DNA from 4 places in the Jeotgalibacillus sp. 10bf12 genome. Region 1 is predicted to be linked to each of the others. Evidence: a T-box and tRNA genes for the amino acid it is inferred to sense, from the RefSeq annotation. Region 1 holds a T-box; the other regions hold tRNA genes.
The links. The T-box of region 1 lies ahead of serS (serine--tRNA ligase). A T-box ahead of a tRNA ligase gene usually reads a tRNA of that ligase, here a tRNA-Ser.

Region 1 (4,842 bases):
CAGAACAATGGTCCATTGATTTGCCCGCACGAGCGGACGCGGGATAGATGGAGATGCTGCCATTTATATCAAACCTTTCTGATCGGAATATAAGTTTATAAGTTATCATACGCCCGATGGTATTAAAACGTCAAGTGAGGAGTTTGTTCCAGATGCAGTATTCTTCTGGGTGGATCGCGACAACTGGAGCGCGCATTGAGACAACCTGCACTGACACACATACATCTTCAGTCGCGTCGCATGCATTTAAGTAACAGGCTCTTAGTTTCTTAAATGCATGAAGAGGGTGGTGCGAATTGTAGTAATTACGACATCCGGAAGCGGGAATGCGGCAACTCCACTGGCGATTAAGACAACTCTCCGGATGGATCACAACATCCTGACGCCGGAATGCGGCAACTCCAGCAACAATTGATACATCCCCCTCCGCCCCCGACAGCAGAACACAAAAAGAGCCGCCCCACCCCGGGACAGCTCTTTCAAACTTATTTAGAAATAACCTTCTTACCACCCATATAAGGCTGTAGTACATCAGGCACCACTACGCTGCCGTCTTCCTGCTGATAGTTCTCTAAGATCGCAGCAACGGTACGGCCGATTGCAAGACCACTGCCGTTTAACGTGTGTACGTGTTCAGGCTTTGCATTTGGCTCGCGGCGGAAACGGATGTTTGCACGGCGCGCCTGGAAGTCTTCAAAGTTACTGCAAGAAGAAATCTCGCGGTATGTGCCGTAGCTTGGGATCCATACTTCAATATCGTATTTCTTTGCAGCTGTGAAGCCAAGGTCTGCTGTACACATGCTCATCACGCGATATGGAAGCTCAAGCAGCTGAAGTACTTTTTCAGCGTGACCAGTCAGCTTTTCAAGCGTTTCATAAGATTCTTCAGGTTTAGCAAATCGCACAAGCTCGACTTTGTTGAACTGGTGCTGACGAATCAGTCCGCGTGTATCACGGCCGGCAGAACCCGCTTCAGAGCGGAAGTTTGCGCTGTATGCCACATATGCTTTTGGCAGCTCATCTATTTTTAAAATCTCGTCACGGTGATAGTTTGTAACAGGCACCTCAGACGTCGGTACAAGGAAGAAGTCTTCCTTTTCGATACGGAAAGCATCCTCTTCAAACTTTGGCAGCTGACCTGTACCTGTCATACTTGCACGGTTCACAAGGTATGGCGGCAGCATTTCAGTATAGCCATGCTGATCCTGATGAAGATCCATCATGAAGTTGATCAATGCGCGCTCAAGGCGTGCACCTGCACCTTTATAAAAGACGAAGCGGCTGCCTGTTACCTTTGCAGCACGTTCGAAATCAAGCATTTCAAGGTCAGTTGCCACGTCCCAGTGAGGCTTTGCTTCAAAATCGAAGTCACGGATCTTACCCCAGTTGCGGATTTCAACGTTATCATCCTCAGTATCACCAATCGGCACGCTGTCATGCGGTACGTTTGGAATAGAAAGCAGCAGCGTTTCAAGCTTCTCTTCCACTTCACGCAGGCGCTCATCAATCAGCTTAATCTCATCACCAAGACCACGCATCTCAGCAATTACATCATCTGCATTCTTCTTTTCACGCTTCATCTGCGCGATTTCCTGAGACACTTCATTCCGGCGGCTCTTCTTCTCTTCCGTTTTCGTAATCAGCTCACGGCGTTCCTGATCAAGTGCCTGGAACTGGTCAAAATCCTTCAGGTCCTCCCCGCGCTTCGCCATCTTTTCTTTTATTTCTTCAAAATTGTTACGCAATCTTTTTAAATCTAACATGGTAATTCCTCCTTTTAGGTAATTTAAAAGCTCTGGGTAGAGGCGGGTCTGTCCCTGCTCTACAAAACAAAAAACTCCCGCCCACTTATTATTAGAAATAATAAGGGACGAGAGTTAAAGCCCGCGATACCACCCTGGTTGAAAGCACACGTGTACTTTCCGCTTAAGGCATAACGGTGCCTGCCCGTGGAATCTTACTTTGATTTCGGATTCCCGCTCCAGAATGGATTCACAAACGTCTTATGCCTGCTTGCACCAACCGCAGGCTCTCTAAAATAAGCGCATTTCGCTACTGCTTTCTGTCACAGCTTTTCGTTTGTTTTGATAAAAATTAGGTTACTACATGACCCGGAAAAGATCAACTGTTTTTTAAATGACGACTGCTGGTGACTCAACCATTTTAATGAAATACTCAGTTAAACGGTGGTCATCTGTCAGCTCCGGATGGAATGAACAGCCAAGGAATTGTCCGTGGCGTGCCAGCACGATCCGGTCATTGTGTGTCGCGAGTACTTCTGTATCAGGACCGGCTGATACGATGTGCGGCGCACGGATGAAGACTGCAGTATAAGGATCTCCTTCAACGCCTGTAATCGAAAGGTCCGCTTCAAAGCTTTCTTTTTGACGGCCGAATGAATTTCGCTCAACGACTACATCCATCACACCAAGGTGCGGCTCATCATACCCGACAATCTCTCCTGCAAGCAGGATCAGCCCGGCACATGTGCCAAATACCGGCTTACCTGAAGCAGCAAAGTTTCTCAGCGGCTCCATCAAACCATATACATCAATCAGGCGGCGCATCGTTGTGCTTTCTCCGCCTGGTAAAATTAATCCGTCAACTTCAGAGAGCTGTTCTGCTTTCTTCACGACAACCGCTTTGGCACCGCCTGCTTCGATTGAACGGACATGTTCGCGAACCGCTCCCTGTAAACCTAAAACACCAATTGTTGTCATGATGATCAGCCCTTTCTTACCAACCGCGCTCCTGCATACGGTCTTCTAATGAAATTGAAGAGATTTCCATCCCTTTCATCGCTGTACCAAGTTCTTTTGATACTTTTGCGATTAACTCATAATCCTGATAGTGCGTTGTTGCTTCAACGATCGCACGTGCAAACTTTTCAGGATTATCTGATTTGAAGATACCTGATCCAACGAAGACTCCGTCAGCGCCAAGTTCCATCATCAGTGCAGCATCCGCTGGTGTTGCTACGCCGCCTGCAGCGAAGTTTACAACAGGAAGACGTCCAAGTTCTTTAATCTCTAAAAGAAGGTCAAATGACGCACCAAGCAATTTCGCTTCAGTCATCAGCTCATCTTTAGACATATTCACAACTTTACGGATCTGACCGTTCACTTTACGCATGTGGCGTACTGCTTCAACGATGTTACCTGTTCCAGGCTCACCTTTTGTACGAAGCATTGACGTTCCTTCACCAATACGGCGTGCAGCTTCACCAAGATCGCGGCATCCGCATACGAATGGTACTGTGAAATCACTCTTCATTAAGTGATACTCTTCATCCGCTGGTGTTAGTACTTCACTTTCATCTATATAATCTACGCCCATTGATTCAAGTACACGAGCTTCTGTAATATGCCCGATTCTTGCTTTTGCCATGACCGGAATACTTACCGCGCTCATAACCTCTTCTACAATGCGAAGGTCTGCCATACGGGCAACTCCGCCATCTCTGCGAATATCAGATGGCACACGTTCAAGTGCCATAACTGCTACCGCACCTGCTGCCTCTGCTAACTTAGCCTGCTCTGCATTAACAACGTCCATAATCACGCCGCCTTTTTGCATTTCAGCCATTCCTCTTTTTACACGATCCGTACCTGTATTCATGGTAAAAGCCTCCTTCATCCTAGTAGAACAGTTCCGCAATGACCCGGGTCAGACCCTGTACTTCGCTGAAACTGGTGAATTTTGAATTAGTCTTGTAATTAGAATATTGTCCAGCTCTTAACGCTCATACAGCGCCCTACGCTTTTCGTTATCCCAATCTTTATCTTCACTAAAAAAGCACTCCATGTCAAGACATGAAGTGCTTTTAACACTTGAAATGGTGCTAAAAACCTTGAATATTACTTGGTTTTAGCGCATTAAAGTATGACCCAAAACATTTTCTTAGAACCAGCCTTTTACGGTTGTAGCGATTGTATCCCAAAGCCCGCCGAAGAAACCGCCCACAGCGCGCATGCTAAGGACAAACCAGTTCGCCTTTTCAACTGATTCATTTGTCACGACTTCCGCTTCAAGAGATGATGCCATACTGTCATCAAGGAAACCATATTCCCCGCCTGCAGCAGCCATGCTGATTGATCCAATCTGCGCACCTTCTTCAATCGGCGCCGTCAGTTCGCCATCTTCATTTAAAAGAGACTCATCAAGCAATAGCTCAGGAGTGAATTCAGCAGGGTCCTGACCATTTTCAAGGATGACCTGAACAGGCTCAGTCGATTCAATTCCTACTGAATCTTCCGTACCTTTATCAACGGCCATTGTTTCCTGGCCTTCTACTGTATAGTTAGCAGGCAGAATTTCCTGCATAGAGAAGTTACCGAATCCATAGTCAAACATTTCTGCTGTGGCACCAAAACGCGCAGCGTATGAACCAACACCATTTTCATCTGTCGCATTCATCACAACTGAGATCAGGCGCATGCCATCACGTTCAGCTGTTCCTGTAAATGTAAATCCTGCAAAATCAGTCGTGCCCGTTTTAAGGCCATCTACGCCTTCATACTCACCAATTAATGTAGGTAACATGAAATTCCAGTTATCCATATTTGTCGCATCATCCGTACCTTCACGGAATACTTTTTTAGGAATACTTGAGGTCTCAAGTACTTCCGGGAAATCATTTAATAAATGGTAGGCAAGCTTCGCAGTCCCTCTTGCTGACATCACGTTTTCTTCATCAACGCCAGTACTTTCAGGGTGATAGCCCATCATATCTGCATTGTTCAATCCACTTGAATTGACGAAATTATAGTTTTCAAGCCCGAGTTCAGCTGCTTTGTCATTCATCATTGTTACAAACTCATCTTCAGAGCCGGCTACCGTTTC
Region 2 (4,842 bases), 670 kb from region 1:
TGCTTTCTCTTCCTCCAGGTACTTAGATGTTTCAGTTCCCTGGGTCTGCCTTCAACCGCCTATGTATTCAGCGGAAGATCATATCCCATTACGGATAAGGGGTTCCCCCATTCGGAAATCTCCGGATCACAGCTTACTTACAGCTCCCCGAAGCATATCGGTGTTCGTACCGTCCTTCATCGGCTCCTAGTGCCAAGGCATCCACCGTGCGCCCTTATTAACTTAACCTAGTTAAAAAGGTACTTCTTAATTAGTTTTCATATAGAAAACCCTAAGATGGCGATTCTCGGTTATCTTTCTTACTTTGATGTCGTTATCCAGTTTTCAAGGAACGAGCTGCTTTCTTCTCATAACGCTCTTACAATAGAAGAGACGAGAAAAAAGTCAGTGTTTTGAAGGTTTGACCCTTCAAAACTAAACAACCAAACAGTCAACAATCGTTTATGATCTGACCCAAAGAGCCAGTCATATTTCCTTAGAAAGGAGGTGATCCAGCCGCACCTTCCGATACGGCTACCTTGTTACGACTTCACCCCAATCATCTGTCCCACCTTAGGCGGCTGGCTCCAAAAGGTTACCTCACCGACTTCGGGTGTTACAAACTCTCGTGGTGTGACGGGCGGTGTGTACAAGGCCCGGGAACGTATTCACCGCGGCATGCTGATCCGCGATTACTAGCGATTCCAGCTTCATGTAGGCGAGTTGCAGCCTACAATCCGAACTGAAACGATTTTATGGGATTGGCTAAACCTCGCGGTCTCGCAGCCCTTTGTATCGTCCATTGTAGCACGTGTGTAGCCCAGGTCATAAGGGGCATGATGATTTGACGTCATCCCCACCTTCCTCCGGTTTGTCACCGGCAGTCACCTTAGAGTGCCCAACTGAATGCTGGCAACTAAGATCAAGGGTTGCGCTCGTTGCGGGACTTAACCCAACATCTCACGACACGAGCTGACGACAACCATGCACCACCTGTCACCGTTGTCCCCGAAGGGAAAACACTGTCTCCAGTGTGGTCACCGGGATGTCAAGACCTGGTAAGGTTCTTCGCGTTGCTTCGAATTAAACCACATGCTCCACCGCTTGTGCGGGCCCCGTCAATTCCTTTGAGTTTCAGCCTTGCGGCCGTACTCCCCAGGCGGAGTGCTTAATGCGTTAGCTGCAGCACTGAGGGGCGGAAACCCCCAACACTTAGCACTCATCGTTTACGGCGTGGACTACAGGGTATCTAATCCTGTTTGCTCCCCACGCTTTCGCGCCTCAGTGTCAGTTACAGGCCAGAAAGTCGCCTTCGCCACTGGTGTTCCTCCACATATCTACGCATTTCACCGCTACACGTGGAATTCCACTTTCCTCTCCTGCACTCAAGTTCCCCAGTTTCCAATGACCCTCCCCGGTTGAGCCGGGGCTTTCACATCAGACTTTTGGAACCACCTGCGCGCGCTTTACGCCCAATAATTCCGGACAACGCTTGCCACCTACGTATTACCGCGGCTGCTGGCACGTAGTTAGCCGTGGCTTTCTGGTCAGGTACCGTCAAGGTACCATCAGTTACTATGGTACTTGTTCTTCCCTGACAACAGAGCTTTACGATCCGAAAACCTTCTTCACTCACGCGGCGTTGCTCCGTCAGACTTTCGTCCATTGCGGAAGATTCCCTACTGCTGCCTCCCGTAGGAGTCTGGGCCGTGTCTCAGTCCCAGTGTGGCCGATCACCCTCTCAGGTCGGCTACGCATCGTTGCCTTGGTGAGCCGTTACCTCACCAACTAGCTAATGCGCCGCAGGCCCATCCTTAAGTGACAGCCGAAGCCGCCTTTCATAAAAGAACCAGGAGGTTCTTTCAATTATCCGGTATTAGCCCCGGTTTCCCGGAGTTATCCCAGTCTTAAGGGCAGGTTGCCCACGTGTTACTCACCCGTCCGCCGCTAACATCTGAGGAGCAAGCTCCTCATCTGTCCGCTCGACTTGCATGTATTAGGCACGCCGCCAGCGTTCGTCCTGAGCCAGGATCAAACTCTCCGTAAAGTGTTTGAAAAGCTCATTGTCTTTTTTGTTCGAAAAAGACTTAAAATCTTAAAACGTTGACGTTTGGTTGTTTAGTTTTCAAGGTTCAAATGTTTCAAAAATATTGGAGCGGGTGATGAGAATCGAACTCACGACATCAGCTTGGAAGGCTGAGGTTTTACCACTAAACTACACCCGCATATAAAATTAAAATATGGCGCGCCCGAGAGGAGTCGAACCCCTAACCTTTTGATCCGTAGTCAAACGCTCTATCCAATTGAGCTACGGGCGCTTACTTGTTTGGTGCGGTCGAGAGGAGTCGAACCTCCACGGGATTTCTCCCACTAGGCCCTCAACCTAGCGCGTCTGCCATTCCGCCACGACCGCTCGTATTCGAGCGACAAGTAATATTATATCAATATAACTTCTAGTTGTCAATGCTTTTTGAAAAAGAAATAAAAATGCGGGTGGAGGGACTTGAACCCCCACGCCTTGCGGCACTAGATCCTAAGTCTAGCGTGTCTGCCAATTCCACCACACCCGCAGATAACAAAAATGGTGAGCCATGAAGGACTCGAACCTTCGACCCTCTGATTAAAAGTCAGATGCTCTACCAACTGAGCTAATGGCTCTAAAAAATGGCTGGGCTAGCTGGATTCGAACCAACGCATGACGGAGTCAAAGTCCGTTGCCTTACCGCTTGGCTATAGCCCAATACTTAAATGGCGGTCCCGACCGGGATCGAACCGGCGATCTCCTGCGTGACAGGCAGGCATGTTAACCGCTACACCACGGGACCAGAGTGAAACTATGTATTTATCAAAATTAAGTGGTGACCCGTACGGGATTCGAACCCGTGTTACCGCCGTGAAAGGGCGGTGTCTTAACCACTTGACCAACGGGCCATGTTCTGGCGGAGAAGGAGGGATTTGAACCCTCGCGCCGCTTACGCGACCTACACCCTTAGCAGGGGCGCCTCTTCAGCCACTTGAGTACTTCCCCATAAAAATGGCTCCACAGGTAGGACTCGAACCTACGACCGATCGGTTAACAGCCGATTGCTCTACCACTGAGCTACTGTGGAACGATATCATTAAGTTGTTTCAGCAAGCCTTTATGTAAGTGTTTCTCTTGGCGTCTCTCTTGCCGACGTTTAATATCATAACAGATATTAAATGCAGTAGTCAATCGTTTTTATAAAATAATTTTAAATTATTTTGATCTTCTATGCCGCCCGCTTCAAAGGCTAGTGAATGTAATTTACCACAAATCATAGATGATGTCAAAACCAATCCCCCCGCTTCAAAAGAAAAGCTCTCCCCTTTATCGTCTAATCAAAAAAACTGCCGGAAGTCTGTTTCACTTCCGGCAGCCAATCATTAAGCAAGTGACTGATCCACACCTAAAAAGGCCAGCCTCCCGCTGCACTTTCCGCAGCGGTATTTACTTGTATCAAACCTTTTCTTCCGATGATAAAGCTGACCGCAGTCTTTGCATTCATACACTTTGTTGCGTGGCAGCTGCTTCTTTTTTTGTGAAGGCAGCGGTGTACAGAACCTTGGAGCACCGACTGTTTTAATCAGTTCCCTGAAGTCACGGTCTCTATGCTGATACCCTCTTCCTTCTATATGAAGGTGGTAATGTGCAAGTTCGTGCTTAATGATTCCAACAAGTTCAGCGTAGCCGTGTTCATCAAGGTACTTTTTATTGATTTCGATATGATGACTGACAAGCAGATACCTGCCACCTGTCGTTCTGAGCCGGCCGTTGAAATAGGCCTGGTGCTTAAATTGCTTTCTGAACGATTCAAGTGAGATCTGTTCTGTCAGCAGTTGAAGTTCTTCATTCGTCATTAGCAGCTACCTCCTTTTAGATAAAAAGGAAGATCATTGCGATCAATGGCATTGACGTAATCAGCTGCATGCTGATCAGTGAAAATGAACGGACCTGGCCTTTTGCTTCAGCAGGAACATCCTGTCTCATTCTCATCAGTACCTGCATGACGCCAAATATAGCTGATCCTATAATAATGATCAGTGGAATAACCGGCAGTCCTGTATCTGGTCTTTCCATCAGTGCATACACGAGCACAATCACAGCAAGCGGGACAAGTTCAATGATCATGGTTGAAAAGAAGAAGCGCGTGAGTAAGGTTTGCACTGTCATCCCCTCATCGCCGCGACCCTCGGCAGTTTTGATGATTGACCCAAGGTGAGCAATATAATTAAAAGTAATACCGAGCGTTGCTACGGCAGCTGCAATCGCAATGATATAAAATGCCATTATGTTTCCTCCAATTTAGTTTGTCTGTTCTGCAGGTGGCAGCATAGTGAGTGCAATTCTGCCTTTTTTCGCATCGACCTGTTCGATCCATACTGTCACAACGTCACCAAGTGAAACGACATCAAGCGGGTGCTTCACAAACCCTTTTTTCAGTTTGGAAATATGAACAAGCCCATCCTGTTTGACACCGATGTCTACGAATGCGCCGAAGTCGACTACGTTACGTACAGTTCCCTGCAGCTCCATACCCGGCTTGAGGTCTTCCATTTTTAATACGTCTTTTTTCAGGATCGGTTTATCAAGTTCATCACGCGGGTCACGTCCCGGACGGATCAGCGCTTCGATAATATCTTTCATTGTATGAATGCCGATGTCTGTATCTGCTGACCACTGCTCAGGTGTTTTCTGGATGATCGCCTGCTTCAGCTCTTCTGAACCGATGGCATTCAGGTCAGAGCCAACCTGTTTAATCATCTTTTCTACATCCTGATAATTTTCCGGATGAATGGCTGTCCGGTCGAGCGGATTCTCTCCTTCTGCAATACGAAGGAAGC
Region 3 (4,842 bases), 1.2 Mb from region 1:
AAGAGTCCACATCGACGGGGAGGTTTGGCACCTCGATGTCGGCTCATCGCATCCTGGGGCTGTAGTCGGTCCCAAGGGTTGGGCTGTTCGCCCATTAAAGCGGTACGCGAGCTGGGTTCAGAACGTCGTGAGACAGTTCGGTCCCTATCCGTCGTGGGCGCAGGAAATTTGAGAGGAGCTGTCCTTAGTACGAGAGGACCGGGATGGACGCACCGCTGGTGTACCAGTTGTCATGCCAATGGCATCGCTGGGTAGCTATGTGCGGACGGGATAAGTGCTGAAAGCATCTAAGCATGAAGCCCCCCTCAAGATGAGATTTCCCACACGCAAGTGGTAAGATCCCTGAAAGATGATCAGGTAGATAGGTTCGAGGTGGAAGCATGGTGACATGTGCAGCTGACGAATACTAATCGATCGAGGACTTAACCAAATCGGTTGATTCTCGGAAAATCCCTTACTTTGATGAACGTATCCAGTTTTGAAGGCGCGAGCCTTTATAGTCTAGTGATGACAGCGAAGAGGTCACACCCGTTCCCATGCCGAACACGGAAGTTAAGCTCTTCAGCGCCGATGGTAGTTGGGGGTTTCCCCCTGTGAGAGTAGGACGTCGCTAGGCGGTATTACATAATACCGTGGAGAATTAGCTCAGCTGGGAGAGCATCTGCCTTACAAGCAGAGGGTCGGCGGTTCGAGCCCGTCATTCTCCACCATTATGCCGGTGTAGCTCAACTGGTAGAGCAACTGACTTGTAATCAGTAGGTTGGGGGTTCAAGTCCTCTTGCCGGCACCAGTTTTTTCGAGCCATTAGCTCAGTTGGTAGAGCATCTGACTTTTAATCAGAGGGTCGAAGGTTCGAGTCCTTCATGGCTCACCATGTTTTTATGCGGGTGTGGTGGAATTGGCAGACACGCTAGACTTAGGATCTAGTGCCGCAAGGCGTGGGGGTTCAAGTCCCTCCACCCGCACCATTTTAATAGTTACCATGCGGGAGTAGTTCAGTGGTAGAACACCACCTTGCCAAGGTGGGGGTCGCGAGTTCGAATCTCGTCTTCCGCTTACTCTATTCAGCGCCCGTAGCTCAATTGGATAGAGCGTTTGACTACGGATCAAAAGGTTAGGGGTTCGACTCCTCTCGGGCGCGCCATAAGAATACATAGAATAACACATAATCGACGGGGAGTAGCTCAGCTTGGTAGAGCACTTGGTTTGGGACCAAGGGGTCGCAGGTTCAAATCCTGTCTTCCCGACCATCTTTTATAATCATTATGGGGCCTTAGCTCAGCTGGGAGAGCGCCTGCCTTGCACGCAGGAGGTCAGCGGTTCGATCCCGCTAGGCTCCACCATATGTATTTTATGAAGTTACTTTATTTATTGGGCGGCGTAGCTCAGCTGGCTAGAGCGTACGGTTCATACCCGTGAGGTCGGGGGTTCGATCCCCTCTGCCGCCACCAATATAATAAAGGACCTTTAGCTCAGCTGGTTAGAGCAGACGGCTCATAACCGTCCGGTCGCAGGTTCGAGTCCTGCAAGGTCCACCATAGTCTTATCCATACGGAGGTATACCCAAGTCCGGCTGAAGGGATCGGTCTTGAAAACCGACAGGGGTGTAACAGCCCGCGGGGGTTCGAATCCCTCTACCTCCTCCATTTTTTTAACTTAATATCGTCGCGGGGTGGAGCAGTTCGGTAGCTCGTCGGGCTCATAACCCGAAGGTCGCAGGTTCAAATCCTGCCCCCGCAATTATCTGGTCCCGTGGTGTAGCGGTTAACATGCCTGCCTGTCACGCAGGAGATCGCCGGTTCGATCCCGGTCGGGACCGCCATTTTACGGCTTTGTAGCTCAGTTGGTAGAGCAATGGACTGAAAATCCATGTGTCGGCGGTTCGATTCCGTCCAAAGCCATCTTTTTTGTTGTCATGGCGATTGTGGCGAAGTGGTTAACGCACCGGATTGTGGTTCCGGCATTCGTGGGTTCGATTCCCATCAGTCGCCCCATTTGAGTATGCGGGTGTAGTTTAGTGGTAAAACCTCAGCCTTCCAAGCTGATGTCGTGAGTTCGATTCTCATCACCCGCTCCATTATATTTGGGCCTATAGCTCAGCTGGTTAGAGCGCACGCCTGATAAGCGTGAGGTCGGTGGTTCGAGTCCACTTAGGCCCACCATATTTGTTCCACAGTAGCTCAGTGGTAGAGCTATCGGCTGTTAACCGATCGGTCGTAGGTTCGAGTCCTACCTGTGGAGCCATTTTTACGGGGAAGTACTCAAGTGGCTGAAGAGGCGCCCCTGCTAAGGGTGTAGGTCGCGTAAGCGGCGCGAGGGTTCAAATCCCTCCTTCTCCGCCAGTTTTAGGCCCGTTGGTCAAGCGGTTAAGACACCGCCCTTTCACGGCGGTAACACGGGTTCGAATCCCGTACGGGTCATCATTAAAAGCAGCATGCCAATCAAATTGATTGGCATGCTGCTTTTTTGTCATCTTATAAACTTCTTTTCAATTAATCAGGAGACCCGTGGGGAACGTAGAGACTTAACACGATACATATACTAAACGTTACATCCTTCAGGTTTTTCTGAACAGCATAGATAGTAAATACTTTGACCACGTTGTTTCACAATCAAAAAAGTTCCCCTTCAACCTAAAGAAGGGGAACCGGATTAATGATTATTCGTCATCAGGCATAATCTTACGGTGTTTGCCATCCATCTCATTTGCTACATCTTCATCCTCATAATCTTCTTCATAAAGATCATCATAGCTTTTTTCGCCGCCTGCCATATCTGAAGGTGTTTCTGAAGTGCCATATCTGGCTGCCTCATCAAAACTGTTTTCGTAATCTCTTACGCCTTCGTCCTCACCCCGGTAAGGATGATCAGAGGATGGGCTGATCACTGATTCCTCACTTGGACGCTGATTTTGATTGTTATAATCTTCAGCATGCTCAACACAAGTAAGTGCTGTTGGCATGGCCTCAAGGCGTTCAAATGGGATATCCTCACCACTGACAGCGCAAGTGCCATATGTTCCTTCATCCATAGCTTTTAATGCTGCATTAATGTCGTCAAGTTCTTTTTGAATGTGTTCTTCGAGTGCAAGCTCTTTTTCACGTTCGAACAGATCCGTTGCATTATCAGCGGGGTGATTATCATAATTCGAGAGTTCAGTACTCTCGTAATCCTCTGTATTTTCATTTTGTTCAATAATCTGCTTTTTACGTGTATATAATTCATTTTTTAAAGTATTTTGCTGCTCTTTAGTAATCATCATGATTCATCCTTCCTTCTAATCTGCTGCATATTACAGTTTATCCTTCTCACAGGAATTAAAACCTTTTAAATGGTCTGTAAAGCTCAAAAATAAAAACCCCGCCTGATATGAGCGGGGTTCTGCCTTATGAAAAGTATCCGATTAATAAGCCGATTGATAAAAGAAATCCGAATATCGTATTGGTCTGTGCAGTTGCTTTCATTGCTGGCATCATTTGTATCGGTTTTGTTTTGCCGATAAACCCTTTTGTTGCTTTAACTGCTTTAGGGATACTCAAAAAGCTGATCAGCATCCACGGTGTCACCGCTCCTGTGATGACGAGAACTATGACAAAACCATAGGCAGTAGCAAACATTGAAGCAAGGAAATAAATAGCGTATTTACGGCCTAACAGAATCGCAATTGTTTTTCGACCGTTTTCCCTGTCGCCGTCCAGGTCACGTATGTTATTTGCCAGCAGGATCGCCCCGACCAGGATTGATACAGGAATGGAGACAAACATGGCAATTGTATTAATCATGCCGGTCTGAATGTAAAATGAGATCAGAATAATGACAAATCCCATAAAGAAGCCTGCAGCCAGTTCTCCAAATGGTGTGTATGCAATCGGTACAGGTCCGCCAGTGTAAAAGTAGGCTGCTGCCATACAGATTAGTCCAATCACCGCAATCCACCAAGAACTGTTAATACAGATGTAAATACCAAGCAGCAGTGCAATGCCGAACAATGAATATGCGAGGTTAATCACCGTTTTAGGTTTCACCCCGTTACGAACAATGGCTCCTCCGATTCCGACAGAGTTTTCATTATCAAGACCGCGTACGTAATCAAAGTATTCATTGATCATATTTGCTGCTGCCTGAATCAGGATGCTGGCTGTCAACATGGCCAGAAACAGCAGCCAGTCCATTTCAGTATAGTTTAGTGCGAGTACTGTACCAAGCAGAACAGGTACAAATGCTGCGGTCAGTGTGTGCGGGCGTGTCAGCTGCCACCAGATTCGCCACCCTTGATCGCGTTCAGGTCTTTCACTCATATTATTCTCTCCTAACATGTCTATTAAAGTTCGCATGGGCGAATTATGACAAAATATCTTATTCTATTATATCGTTTTTATGTCGTTAAAAAAAGAAACAGATTGTTTAGAAAAGCCTGTAAAATATTCAAGTGTAAACCGTTACAAAAAAAGCATTCATAAATGACGATTCGTTGACAGTCCTGTCAAAAGAAGTGTATCTTTAAGAGAGCAAACCATGGACAAATGTGCGTTTTTTTGGAGGGAAGCACAGTGAGAATCCTACATCAATCACAAGGATTTACAACTTTTGAACAGGCTTATGAAATGGCAGAAAAGTCAAATCGACCTGTCTTATATAGTAAAACGATGGAAGTCGAATCAATAGACCCTCTTCAATTTTATGAAGCGGGTTATTCTATCTTTAACGGCAGCCGTTCTTTCTGGCAGGATCCAAAGTCAGAGCTTGTCTTTGCAGGTGCCGGTTCTGCAAAAACATTTTATATAAAAGAGCGTGACCGTTTTGATTCACTGAGTGATCAGTGGAAAGCATTCCTTAAAAATG
Region 4 (4,842 bases), 1.1 Mb from region 1:
CGAAACGCCGCTAGGCATATACGATGCTGAAAAGATCAGCGGACCAGTTGAGATCAGGGTCGGCAGCAAACATCAGCAATTTGAAGGCTTAAACGGCAGAGAAAACTCTGCTGAAAACCTGGTTATCGCTGCTGATGATCATGGGCCATTCGGCAGTCCAAGCGTTGATTCAATCAGAACTGCAGTAAGCAGGGATACAACTGAAGCATTACACATTGTCTACTTCAGACCCTCACTGCCAACTGAGGATCAGGAAAAGCTGCTTGATTCGTTAAAGCATATGTTTATCCAGGTAAATGGAGGTACTGCAACATCACAAATTATTTAAATATATTATATCATCCGGACACGATCGATCAAAAAGCCTCATCATATATGAGGCTTTTATATTTATTTAAATACATAGACCTGTTAAAGCAGACCGCTGATTTACGGTCCGAAGTATACTCCAAGTGGCCCGGCGGTGAGCCAAGAGGCTTCATCCCTCCCAGCCACTGGAGACACTGCCTTCCTAAACAGTCTCTTTAACATAGTTAAAGACACAAAAAAACGCACCGCTTCGTTTTAGTTAAACGAAACACTGCGTTGGTTATGTATGTTGGAGCGGGTGATGAGAATCGAACTCACGACATCAGCTTGGAAGGCTGAGGTTTTACCACTAAACTACACCCGCGTATGCTGGTACCGATGGCCGGGATCGAACCGGCACTCCCGAAGGAACACGATTTTGAGTCGTGCGCGTCTGCCAATTCCGCCACATCGGCATGATAGTATGAATCTTATCATACGCATGTACGTATTACAAATCACAATTATTTAAAATATTTGGAGGCGGTAACCGGACTCGAACCGGTGATAAGGGTTTTGCAGACCCGTGCCTTACCACTTGGCTATACCGCCGAAAATAAAAATGGAGCGGAAGACGAGATTCGAACTCGCGACCCCCACCTTGGCAAGGTGGTGTTCTACCACTGAACTACTCCCGCAAAAAATGGCTGGGCTAGCTGGATTCGAACCAACGCATGACGGAGTCAAAGTCCGTTGCCTTACCGCTTGGCTATAGCCCAATATATGGGGCGACTGATGGGAATCGAACCCACGAATGCCGGAACCACAATCCGGTGCGTTAACCACTTCGCCACAATCGCCGTAATGAAATTTTTAAAATTGGCAGGGGCAGTAGGAATCGAACCCACACCGGAGGTTTTGGAGACCTCTGTTCTACCTTTAAACTATGCCCCTATGAATGGTGGAGGGGGGCAGATTCGAACTGCCGAACCCGAAGGAGCGGATTTACAGTCCGCCGCGTTTAGCCACTTCGCTACCCCTCCATATAAAATTAAAACTGGTGCCGGCAAGAGGACTTGAACCCCCAACCTACTGATTACAAGTCAGTTGCTCTACCAGTTGAGCTACACCGGCAATACATGGTGGCTTTGGACGGAATCGAACCGCCGACACATGGATTTTCAGTCCATTGCTCTACCAACTGAGCTACAAAGCCAAATATTTAAGCATTTTCTATCTTACTATGTAAATAATTATTTTTCAACCATCAGTTGAAAATGGCGGTCCCGACCGGGATCGAACCGGCGATCTCCTGCGTGACAGGCAGGCATGTTAACCGCTACACCACGGGACCAAAGGTAATTGCGGGGGCAGGATTTGAACCTGCGACCTTCGGGTTATGAGCCCGACGAGCTACCGAACTGCTCCACCCCGCGACGATATAAAGTTAGAAAGAATGGTGGAGAATGACGGGCTCGAACCGCCGACCCTCTGCTTGTAAGGCAGATGCTCTCCCAGCTGAGCTAATTCTCCATGGGAATAAATTTTAAATGGTGACCCGTACGGGATTCGAACCCGTGTTACCGCCGTGAAAGGGCGGTGTCTTAACCGCTTGACCAACGGGCCAGTATGCAATGGCGGAGAGCAAGGGATTCGAACCCTTGAGACAGCGGTAGCCGCCTACACGATTTCCAATCGTGCTCCTTCGACCTCTCGGACAGCTCTCCATGGCTCCACAGGTAGGACTCGAACCTACGACCGATCGGTTAACAGCCGATTGCTCTACCACTGAGCTACTGTGGAATATTGCCTAGCGACGTCCTACTCTCACAGGGGGAAACCCCCAACTACCATCGGCGCTGAAGAGCTTAACTTCCGTGTTCGGCATGGGAACGGGTGTGACCTCTTCGCTATCATCACTAGACTATATCGCAACTCGGCGACAAGTACTATCATAACACTTTTCGAAGGCAAATGCAACACTTTTTTTCGCGCCTTCAAAACTGGATACGTTCATCAAAGTAAGAGATTTTCCGAGAATCAACCTTAGTCCAGTTTCAGCTCCTAGCTTTTCGGCTGCTTCACCCTGCCTGTTTGAGACTAACGTCTCACCCATTCAGGCTTCCACCAGCTCTCAAAGCTGACCAGTCGCTTCCACTTTCTTATATTTGGTTAAGTCCTCGATCGATTAGTATTCGTCAGCTGCACATGTCACCATGCTTCCACCTCGAACCTATCTACCTGATCATCTTTCAGGGATCTTACCACTTGCGTGTGGGAAATCTCATCTTGAGGGGGGCTTCATGCTTAGATGCTTTCAGCACTTATCCCGTCCGCACATAGCTACCCAGCGATGCCATTGGCATGACAACTGGTACACCAGCGGTGCGTCCATCCCGGTCCTCTCGTACTAAGGACAGCTCCTCTCAAATTTCCTGCGCCCACGACGGATAGGGACCGAACTGTCTCACGACGTTCTGAACCCAGCTCGCGTACCGCTTTAATGGGCGAACAGCCCAACCCTTGGGACCGACTACAGCCCCAGGATGCGATGAGCCGACATCGAGGTGCCAAACCTCCCCGTCGATGTGGACTCTTGGGGGAGATAAGCCTGTTATCCCCGGGGTAGCTTTTATCCGTTGAGCGATGGCCCTTCCATGCGGAACCACCGGATCACTAAGCCCGTCTTTCGACCCTGCTCGACTTGTAGGTCTCGCAGTCAAGCTCCCTTATGCCTTTACACTCTTCGAATGATTTCCAACCATTCTGAGGGAACCTTTGGGCGCCTCCGTTACTCTTTAGGAGGCGACCGCCCCAGTCAAACTGCCTGCCTGACACTGTCTCCCGGCCCGATAAGGGCCCGGGTTAGAAGTTCAACACAGCGGGGTAGTATCCCACCAATGCCTCCACCGAAGCTGGCGCTCCGGTTTCTAAGGCTCCTACCTATCCTGTACAAGCTGTGCCAAAATTCAATATCAGGCTGCAGTAAAGCTCCACGGGGTCTTTCCGTCCTGTCGCGGGTAACCTGCATCTTCACAGGTACTATAATTTCACCGAGTCTCTCGTTGAGACAGTGCCCAGATCGTTGCACCTTTCGTGCGGGTCGGAACTTACCCGACAAGGAATTTCGCTACCTTAGGACCGTTATAGTTACGGCCGCCGTTTACTGGGGCTTCAATCGCACACCTTCGCTTGCGCTAAGCACTCCTCTTAACCTTCCAGCACCGGGCAGGTGTCAGCCCCTATACTTCACCTTACGGTTTCGCAGAGACCTGTGTTTTTGCTAAACAGTCGCCTGGGCCTATTCACTGCGGCTCTCTCGGGCTTGCACCCTAATAGAGCACCCCTTCTCCCGAAGTTACGGGGTCATTTTGCCGAGTTCCTTAACGAGAGTTCACTCGCTCACCTTAGGATTCTCTCCTCGCCTACCTGTGTCGGTTTGCGGTACGGGCACCTTGCATCTCGCTAGAGGCTTTTCTTGGCAGTGTGGAATCAAAGACTTCGGTACTAATTTCCCTCGTCATCACAGCTCAGCTTACGCGGAAACGGGATTTACCTCATTTCCTGCCTAACTGCTTAAACACGCGCAACCAACGGCGTGCTCTCCTATCCTCCTGCGTCCCCCCATTACTCAAACGATGTGTTGGTGGTACAGGAATACCCCCCAGCTGTCCCTCGCCCACGCCTATCGGCCTCGGCTTAGGTCCCGACTAACCCTGAGCGGACGAGCCTTCCTCAGGAAACCTTAGGCATTCGGTGGAAGAGATTCTCACTCTTCTTTCGCTACTCATACCGGCATTCTCACTTCTAAGTACTCCACCAGTCCTTCCGGTCTGACTTCACAGCGCTTAGAACGCTCTCCTACCACGAATCTCATAGAGATTCATCCACAGCTTCGGTGAATCGTTTAGCCCCGGTACATTTTCGGCGCAGGGTCACTCGACCAGTGAGCTATTACGCACTCTTTAAATGATGGCTGCTTCTAAGCCAACATCCTGGTTGTCTAAGCAACCCCACATCCTTTTCCACTTAACGATTACTTGGGGACCTTAGCTGGTGGTCTGGGCTGTTTCCCTTTCGACTACGGATCTTATCACTCGCAGTCTGACTCCCATGGATAAGTCTTTGGCATTCGGAGTTTGTCTGAATTCGGTAACCCGTTGGGGGCCCCTAGTCCAAACAGTGCTCTACCTCCAAGACTCTTACTACATGAGGCTAGCCCTAAAGCTATTTCGGAGAGAACCAGCTATCTCCAGGTTCGATTGGAATTTCTCCGCTACCCACACCTCATCCCCGCACTTTTCAACGTGCGTGGGTTCGGGCCTCCAATGAGTGTTACCTCATCTTCACCCTGGACATGGGTAGATCACCTGGTTTCGGGTCTACAACCTGATACTATGTCGCCCTATTCAGACTCGCTTTCGCTGCGGCTCCGCTTTCGCTTAACCTTGCATCAAATCGTAACTCGCCGGTTCATTCTACAAAAGGCACGCCATCACCCGTTAACGGGCTCTGACTACTTGTAGGCACACGGTTTCAGGATCTATTTCACTC

Region 2: it encodes a tRNA-Ser, which carries the amino acid that the T-box ahead of serS (serine--tRNA ligase) is inferred to sense. The anticodon was not compared.
Region 3: it encodes a tRNA-Ser, which carries the amino acid that the T-box ahead of serS (serine--tRNA ligase) is inferred to sense. The anticodon was not compared.
Region 4: it encodes a tRNA-Ser, which carries the amino acid that the T-box ahead of serS (serine--tRNA ligase) is inferred to sense. The anticodon was not compared.

The regions. Positions count from the first base shown of each region.
Region 1 is NZ_CP200276.1:844,118-848,959, reverse strand. It holds gene DH10bf12_RS04005 (DUF4395 domain-containing protein) at 1-63, opposite strand, end outside; gene serS (serine--tRNA ligase) at 486-1,763, opposite strand; T-box leader at 1,864-2,078, opposite strand; gene pdxT (pyridoxal 5'-phosphate synthase glutaminase subunit PdxT) at 2,133-2,720, opposite strand; gene pdxS (pyridoxal 5'-phosphate synthase lyase subunit PdxS) at 2,737-3,618, opposite strand; gene DH10bf12_RS03985 (D-alanyl-D-alanine carboxypeptidase family protein) at 3,901-4,842, opposite strand, start outside.
Region 2 is NZ_CP200276.1:1,514,314-1,519,155, reverse strand. It holds rRNA gene DH10bf12_RS08000 (23S ribosomal RNA) at 1-228, opposite strand, end outside; rRNA gene DH10bf12_RS07995 (16S ribosomal RNA) at 480-2,026, opposite strand; tRNA gene DH10bf12_RS07990 (tRNA-Gly) at 2,131-2,204, opposite strand; tRNA gene DH10bf12_RS07985 (tRNA-Arg) at 2,221-2,297, opposite strand; tRNA gene DH10bf12_RS07980 (tRNA-Leu) at 2,307-2,392, opposite strand; tRNA gene DH10bf12_RS07975 (tRNA-Leu) at 2,468-2,549, opposite strand; tRNA gene DH10bf12_RS07970 (tRNA-Lys) at 2,562-2,637, opposite strand; tRNA gene DH10bf12_RS07965 (tRNA-Gln) at 2,645-2,719, opposite strand; tRNA gene DH10bf12_RS07960 (tRNA-Asp) at 2,729-2,804, opposite strand; tRNA gene DH10bf12_RS07955 (tRNA-Glu) at 2,836-2,910, opposite strand; tRNA gene DH10bf12_RS07950 (tRNA-Ser) at 2,917-3,007, opposite strand; tRNA gene DH10bf12_RS07945 (tRNA-Asn) at 3,015-3,089, opposite strand; gene DH10bf12_RS07940 (SprT family protein) at 3,385-3,858, opposite strand; gene DH10bf12_RS07935 (hypothetical protein) at 3,875-4,288, opposite strand; gene DH10bf12_RS07930 (Tex family protein) at 4,304-4,842, opposite strand, start outside.
Region 3 is NZ_CP200276.1:3,109,519-3,114,360, reverse strand. It holds rRNA gene DH10bf12_RS16305 (23S ribosomal RNA) at 1-430, shown strand, start outside; rRNA gene rrf (5S ribosomal RNA) at 501-616, shown strand; tRNA gene DH10bf12_RS16295 (tRNA-Val) at 635-710, shown strand; tRNA gene DH10bf12_RS16290 (tRNA-Thr) at 715-790, shown strand; tRNA gene DH10bf12_RS16285 (tRNA-Lys) at 799-874, shown strand; tRNA gene DH10bf12_RS16280 (tRNA-Leu) at 884-968, shown strand; tRNA gene DH10bf12_RS16275 (tRNA-Gly) at 985-1,056, shown strand; tRNA gene DH10bf12_RS16270 (tRNA-Arg) at 1,068-1,144, shown strand; tRNA gene DH10bf12_RS16265 (tRNA-Pro) at 1,174-1,250, shown strand; tRNA gene DH10bf12_RS16260 (tRNA-Ala) at 1,268-1,343, shown strand; tRNA gene DH10bf12_RS16255 (tRNA-Met) at 1,375-1,451, shown strand; tRNA gene DH10bf12_RS16250 (tRNA-Ile) at 1,462-1,538, shown strand; tRNA gene DH10bf12_RS16245 (tRNA-Ser) at 1,554-1,646, shown strand; tRNA gene DH10bf12_RS16240 (tRNA-Met) at 1,667-1,740, shown strand; tRNA gene DH10bf12_RS16235 (tRNA-Asp) at 1,747-1,822, shown strand; tRNA gene DH10bf12_RS16230 (tRNA-Phe) at 1,829-1,901, shown strand; tRNA gene DH10bf12_RS16225 (tRNA-His) at 1,919-1,994, shown strand; tRNA gene DH10bf12_RS16220 (tRNA-Gly) at 2,004-2,077, shown strand; tRNA gene DH10bf12_RS16215 (tRNA-Ile) at 2,086-2,162, shown strand; tRNA gene DH10bf12_RS16210 (tRNA-Asn) at 2,170-2,244, shown strand; tRNA gene DH10bf12_RS16205 (tRNA-Ser) at 2,252-2,342, shown strand; tRNA gene DH10bf12_RS16200 (tRNA-Glu) at 2,349-2,420, shown strand; gene DH10bf12_RS16195 (TraR/DksA C4-type zinc finger protein) at 2,660-3,262, opposite strand; gene DH10bf12_RS16190 (1,4-dihydroxy-2-naphthoate polyprenyltransferase) at 3,387-4,316, opposite strand; gene DH10bf12_RS16185 (isochorismate synthase) at 4,551-4,842, shown strand, end outside.
Region 4 is NZ_CP200276.1:1,895,898-1,900,739, reverse strand. It holds gene DH10bf12_RS09940 (B3/B4 domain-containing protein) at 1-328, shown strand, start outside; tRNA gene DH10bf12_RS09935 (tRNA-Gly) at 600-673, opposite strand; tRNA gene DH10bf12_RS09930 (tRNA-Leu) at 680-764, opposite strand; tRNA gene DH10bf12_RS09925 (tRNA-Cys) at 827-900, opposite strand; tRNA gene DH10bf12_RS09920 (tRNA-Gly) at 912-986, opposite strand; tRNA gene DH10bf12_RS09915 (tRNA-Gln) at 993-1,067, opposite strand; tRNA gene DH10bf12_RS09910 (tRNA-His) at 1,073-1,148, opposite strand; tRNA gene DH10bf12_RS09905 (tRNA-Trp) at 1,169-1,242, opposite strand; tRNA gene DH10bf12_RS09900 (tRNA-Tyr) at 1,248-1,331, opposite strand; tRNA gene DH10bf12_RS09895 (tRNA-Thr) at 1,347-1,422, opposite strand; tRNA gene DH10bf12_RS09890 (tRNA-Phe) at 1,429-1,504, opposite strand; tRNA gene DH10bf12_RS09885 (tRNA-Asp) at 1,567-1,642, opposite strand; tRNA gene DH10bf12_RS09880 (tRNA-Met) at 1,651-1,724, opposite strand; tRNA gene DH10bf12_RS09875 (tRNA-Val) at 1,746-1,821, opposite strand; tRNA gene DH10bf12_RS09870 (tRNA-Glu) at 1,840-1,914, opposite strand; tRNA gene DH10bf12_RS09865 (tRNA-Ser) at 1,924-2,015, opposite strand; tRNA gene DH10bf12_RS09860 (tRNA-Asn) at 2,017-2,091, opposite strand; rRNA gene rrf (5S ribosomal RNA) at 2,097-2,212, opposite strand; rRNA gene DH10bf12_RS09850 (23S ribosomal RNA) at 2,457-4,842, opposite strand, start outside.